DNA from 2 places in the Salinivibrio proteolyticus genome. Region 2 is predicted to be linked to the other one. Evidence: predicted binding sites of a transcription regulator. Region 2 holds the regulator's gene; the other holds the start of a gene.
What was found. Region 2 encodes PurR, which represses purine synthesis genes. Its sites were predicted from a motif close to TNANGNAAACGTTTNCNTNA; they were not measured.
Positions count from the first base shown of each region.

Region 1: purL (phosphoribosylformylglycinamidine synthase) is a predicted target of PurR. The motif match lies at 1,473-1,492, and genes of this name have one in related genera.

Region 1 is NZ_CP114584.1:2,313,143-2,316,376, reverse strand. Features, by position in the region: gene mltF (membrane-bound lytic murein transglycosylase MltF) at 1-1,316, opposite strand, end outside; gene purL (phosphoribosylformylglycinamidine synthase) at 1,680-3,234, shown strand, end outside.
Region 2 is NZ_CP114584.1:1,363,208-1,366,441, forward strand. Features, by position in the region: gene N7E60_RS06570 (TfoX/Sxy family DNA transformation protein) at 1-110, opposite strand, end outside; cyclic di-GMP riboswitch class I at 218-320, opposite strand; gene purR (HTH-type transcriptional repressor PurR) at 501-1,505, opposite strand; gene N7E60_RS06580 (heme ABC transporter ATP-binding protein) at 1,766-2,542, opposite strand; gene N7E60_RS06585 (FecCD family ABC transporter permease) at 2,539-3,234, opposite strand, start outside.

The DNA.
Region 1 (3,234 bases), 950 kb from region 2:
TCATAGCCTAGAATACTTTGATAATAACGGCGGATATTTTCGACGTAGCTTAACGCCTCGTATCCACGCGCATAGCCGTAGCGTGTTTGGGTATAGTATTGGCGCTTGGCGAGCATGGGCAGACGCTTCTTCACATCACTCCACGAGTTAGGGTTGGCCCCTTGTGCCTCCGTGAGGCGGCGTGCATCCATCATGTGGCCAAAACCGATATTGTACGAGGCAAGCGCGAACCAAATACGTTCATGCGGGTTCACGCTATCCGGTACGCGTTCCAATACCCGTTGCAGATAAAGGGCGCCGCCTTTAATGCTCTGCTCGGGATCAAGTCGGTTGCGTACGCCGACAGATTTTGCGGTCGGTAAGGTCAGCATCATCATGCCGCGCACACCAGTCGGTGAAATAGCGCGCGGGTTCCAATGTGATTCTTGATAAGACAGGGCGGCGAGTAAACGCCAGTCAAATTCATTGGCGTATTTTTTAAATAGCGGCTCCCACTTGGGCAGTTTGCTCTCAATCGCGCGCAAAAAGGCGCGGGTATCGACGTAATCAAACTGATCCACGTGACCAAAGTATTTCTCTTCCAAAATCGCCAGTTCACCGCTTTGAGCAAGGTCACCAAAAAATTCCACCATCAGGGCGTAAACGCTGCTATCGCCTTGCTTTTTCATAAACCAAGCGACTGGCTCGTCTTCGCTCAGTTCCATCGCGACGGTGATATCAGGGTGGGTGCGTTGGATCAGCGCAATGTCGACGGAGTCGGCAATGGTAAAGTCGATGTCACCATTCGCGACTTGTTTGAGGAGTTCGTCGTCATCGGCATCTTGGACGACTTGCCAAGACAGTGCAGGATGGGCTTGTTTCAGTGATTGCAATGTTAAGTCATGACTGGAGCCTTCAACCACTGCCATTACAGCATCATCTCGGTTGAAATCATCGACATCACGCGGTCGCCAGTGGCCATTTTTATACACGACTTGTTGGCTAACAAAATAGTACGCAGGACCGGGGCGAAAGGCGTCAAGGCGTTGCGGTGTGATGGTCAGGCCTGCGGCAATAATGTCAACATCGCCGCGCTCAAGGGCGGGAAAGAGCCCGGAGAGCGTGTAGGTAGGCGTCATTTCCAATTTTACGCCCAGCTTATCGGCAAAGCGCTTGGCTAAATCATAATCTAGGCCGGTTGGGCCATTAGGACCGATGTAATAAGAAAGCTGATTATTGAGTGTGCCCACTCTTAGCACGCCGCGATCGCGGATTTTTTCGAGAGTCGTACGGTCATCAAAATGCCAATCACAGCCCGCCAAAGGCAGGGTTAGCAGCACAAGGGCCACGCAGGCAATCCAAGATGGCAGAGTAAATCGACGCTGTCTCAAAGGCTGTTGCTCTTGTTGCGGGCCGGCGTGAAGACACAGGCCGTGATCAATGGACCCTCCATTCTACGTGAATAGGCGTCCGACCGATAGAGGGGAAATTTTTTGCGCAAACGGTTGCGTCAGGTGTGTTGCCCGCGAGGATTTTCCCCTATAATGGCCGCCGCTTGCTTAAAAGGCCAGCAAAAAATGGGCGTAAACCTGCAGACAGCAAAGGCTGCCAGTGTGAGTTGTGATACCCAAGTTTACATGCCAACGCGTGTTAATTTGGGTATACCCCTTTCACTAACTGCTAACGAGAGACGTACGCACATGGATATTTTGCGTGGTTCCCCCGCACTGTCTGAGTTTCGTGTCAATAAACTGCTGGCTAGCTGTCAAGCGCATCAGTTGCCAGTCACGGCACTGTATGCTGAGTTTATTCACTTCGCTGATTTGCATCACCCCTTGGATAGCGCGAGTCGCGAAAAGCTCGAAAAGTTGCTGACTTACGGGCCCACTTTACCGCCGCATGCGCCTGAAGGGACGCTGTTTCTCGTTACGCCTCGTCCCGGCACCTTGTCGCCGTGGTCATCCAAAGCAACCGATATTGCCCATAACTGTGGCTTGGACGCGGTGAAACGCTTGGAGCGCGGTACGGCGTACTATATTCAGTTATCTGCTCCTTTGACCAGTGAGCAACACGCAACCTTAACCGGATTGTTGCACGATCGGATGATGGAAGCTGTGTTCAGTGAGCTTGAGGCTGCCGCGGTGCTATTCGAGCAAGCGGAACCTGCGCCGATGCATAGCGTAGACATTCTATCAGGTGGCCGCGCCGCCTTAGTCGAGGCCAACCAAGCCCTAGGGTTGGCACTGGCAGAAGATGAAATTGACTATCTGGTCGAGAACTTCACCCAGCTGGGGCGCAATCCTAACGACATCGAACTGATGATGTTTGCGCAAGCCAACTCAGAGCATTGCCGACACAAAATTTTCAACGCCGACTGGACTATTGATGGTCAAAAACAGCCTAAGTCGCTGTTTAAAATGATTAAAAACACCTATGAGCAAACCCCAGATAACGTGCTGTCGGCGTATAAAGACAACGCAGCCGTGATGACGGGCTCAAACGTTGGGCGCTTTTTCCCCAGCCCTGACAGCCACACTTATCAATATCACCATGAGCCGGCTCATATTTTGATGAAGGTGGAAACCCACAACCATCCTACCGCGATTTCACCGTGGCCAGGCGCGGCAACAGGCTCTGGCGGTGAGATTCGTGATGAGGGGGCAACCGGTGTCGGAGGCAAACCCAAAGCAGGATTGGTCGGTTTTTCCGTCTCTAACCTCAAAATTCCCGGCTTTATTCAGCCGTGGGAGCGCGATTATGGCAAGCCTGAGCGCATTGCTACTGCGCTCGATATTATGCTGGAAGGCCCGCTAGGCGGCGCGGCGTTTAACAACGAATTTGGCCGACCTAACTTGCTGGGTTATTTCCGCACCTATGAGCAATTGGTGACCTCGCATGCCGGTGAGGAAGTGCGTGGCTATCACAAACCCATCATGATCGCCGGTGGTATGGGTAACATCCGCGACGGTCATGTGCAAAAAGGCGAGATTGACGTGGGCGCTAAACTGATTGTGTTAGGTGGTCCGGCGATGAACATCGGCCTTGGCGGCGGTGCAGCATCGTCGATGGCATCAGGCCAGTCGGCGGAAGACTTAGACTTTGCCTCGGTACAGCGTGAGAATCCAGAAATGGAGCGTCGCTGCCAAGAGGTGATTGATCGTTGCTGGCAGCTTGGCGACGATAATCCGATTGCCTTTATCCACGATGTGGGCGCGGGGGGACTGTCCAATGCGATGCCAGAGCTGGTCGATGATG
Region 2 (3,234 bases):
AACATGGTGTCTTCACAAAAGATACCAAATCCACCGAACATTGAACGGGACTTTATGCTGCCAAATTTGGCAAATAACTTCATTGCGTTCTTTAAAGCTGGTTTATCCATTTGATTAAAATCTCGATGAATTACTAATGCCTAAAAAAGACGTCATAATGTAACAAGGCAAGATCGCAGAATTGTCAACGAGCCATCAAATTTGTCAGCTTTGATATGTTGGCAACCCCGCTACCGTTGATATTTTGACATCATGTCAAATTACCGTTAGGCCGGAGGCTTTGCGTCCCATGCTTTCGCCATGGTTTGCCTTGTTCAAACGCTATTAAGCATATAATAATTAGACACCGATGTCGTCCTCTCCCATCACACAAAATGTGATCTTGGTTCAGGGTGGGTGTAATTGATGAACTAGAGTAAAAGCACTACCGGAAGAGTAGTCGCGTAAAAAAGCACCGCCAAGACATTGACGGTGCTCTTCATAAAAGTTTCATTAAAACATTAAGATAGTGTTTTAACTGACTGTCGACTCACTAGTGCAGGTTGCATTTCGAACACTTGCTGTTGAGTCTCGTTGTTGGCAATTCGCGCGAGCAAGAGCTTGACGGCCGTTTTGCCTAGACGGCGTTTGGGCTGGTGAATAGTTGTCAATGGTGGCGAGAAATACTCGGTGAGATCAATATTATCGTAACCAATCACCGATATATCATCTGGCACTTTCAAGCCGTGCTCGTTAAATGTACTAATGGCCGCTAATGCCATAATGTCATTAAAACAAAAGACAGCGGTCGGGCGGTCTGACATCGTCGCCAATTGCTTCGCGGCAATTTGCGCTTGATCGGCTTCGAAATCTGCCTCAATCAGCCAATTTTTATTCACTGGAATATTGGCTTCTTTTAACGCACGGAAATAACCGTTTAAGCGATGCTTACAGGTATTTTTATCCATTTGGCCAGAAATACAGCCAATTTTAGTATGTCCATTATCAATAAAGTGTTTGGTGGCAAGGTAACCGCCTAATTCAGCGTTATCTTCTATACGGTCTGTATCAATATGGTGACTGCCCCAATCCATCACGACCATAGGCAGATCGCGTTTTTTTTCCAATAACAGCATCAAATCTTCGTTGAGATCAGAGCACACCACAATGAGTCCGTCGACGCGCTTTTCTGACAACATACGCAGGTAGTCGCGTTGCTTTTCGAGGTTTCCCTCGGTATTGCAGAGAATCAGTGTGTAGCCTTGCTTGTAGCAATAGTCTTCCACACCGTGAACAAGCTCGGCGAAAAAGGGGTTAGTGGATTTGGTCACCAACATACCCAGTGTACGTGTTGTGTTGCATTTCAAGCTTCGCGCCACAGCACTTGGGGCGTAGTTTAATTCTTCAACCGCTTGCCATACTTTCTCAGTCGTCTTCTCGGCGACAAAGCGGGTTTTGTTTATCACGTGTGACACCGTCGTGGTCGATACACCGGCGAGACGCGCGACATCTTTAATCGTTGCCATCTTGATTCTTCTTTGTAGTAATGCGTAGGGATCGTTACTCGCGACCTTACAGAAAAACGCCGCTGTTCGTCAGCGGCGATGTCTTTCACAATCCCGGCACATCAGACGGTTGCGAAGGTAACGAATCCGATTTCATTCATTCTCATAGCTAATCGGTTGCGCTCTCAGTTTACTTAGGTTGGCGCACACTCGCAATTGGTCTGATCAGCGAAAATGGACCAACAGACGGTTTTGTGAGCCAGCTATGATGTATTTATCAATTAAGACACGATCAGTGGACAGTCATGCTCCGGATGAGTCAGAACGGTCAGCGGGTATTGGTAGATGTCTGCCACTCTATCACTACTAAAACACTGCCACGGGTCGCCGGATAGGACGATTCGACCCGCTTTTAAAAAATGCAGTTGATCGGCGTATTGCGCCGCCAAATTCAGGTCGTGCAACACCAATAGCACTGTCATTCCTTGGTCTGCGAGTGCTCGACAGCGCTTTAGGGTGTAATGCTGATGGGTAATATCTAAGGCCGAAGTGGGTTCATCCAGCATCAGTATCGCTTGATCCGGTGCGGTTTGTGCTAGCTGTAATGACACGCGTGCCATGTGTACGCGTTGTTTTTCACCGCCAGATAAAATCGGATACGGTCGATGAGCAAGATGGCTAATATCCCATGCCGTTAGTTGCTCGCTGGCAAGGGCCGCGATCTGTTCTCGGTTTGCCTTTAGTGGTGTCGCCCCCATCTCGACCACTTCTTGCGCGGAGAATGCAAACGTGAGCCCGCTATGTTGGGGAAGGAAGGCAACTCGTCGGGCAAATTCATCACCTTGCCACTGGCTTTTTGGCTGTTGCCAAAACTGCACACTGCCATGCTGATGTTTGTCGCTAATCAATTGCTTTAACAGTGTACTTTTCCCCGCACCATTCGGCCCGAGTAAAACGTGTAACTGGCCGGCAGTAAAGGCTATATCAATCTCGCTTAGCAGTTGACGGCCGTTAAGCGCATAGCTGAGCTTGGAGATTTGAAGGGCAGAATCTGTCATTCGTGAACCACTGCTTTTCGTTGTTGAATAAGAAGCCATAGAAAGAAAGGAGCACCCATTAGGGCGGTAATAATGCCAACAGGCAATTCGGCGGGGGCGACAATGACACGGGCAACAATATCGGCCAAGGTCAGTAACAGGGCACCAAGAATGGCTGATAAGGGCACCAGTGTGCGATGATCCGGGCCGGCAATTAAACGTCCAATGTGTGGGATCACTAGACCCACAAAGCCGATAAGACCGGCAGCACTTACCGCAATGCCCATTCCCGCCGCGGTCACAACAATGAGTAGGCGTTTTAAATGGTGTACATCAATGCCCAAATACGCCGCTTCGTTTTCACCGAGCAAAAGGGCATTTAAGTGGCGTGCGCGCTGGTAGGCAAATACCGTGAGTAAGCATGCAGCGATGCCAGTGAGAACAATTTGTCCCCAAGTCGCACCGGTCAGCGACCCCATCGACCAAAGGGCGATGTCTCGTAACGTTTGATTATCCGCAACATAGTTAATTAAGCCTAATGCAGCGCCGGACAAAGCACTGATCGCAATGCCCGCTAGCAACATGATGGTCACCGAACTGCCCATGGCCGTTGTGCCAATTCTGTATACAAACAGGGTCGCCAGTAGTGCACCGATAAACGCAAAGGCAGGCACCGAAAACACAAAGCTAGCCTCGATACTGCCCCAAGAGAG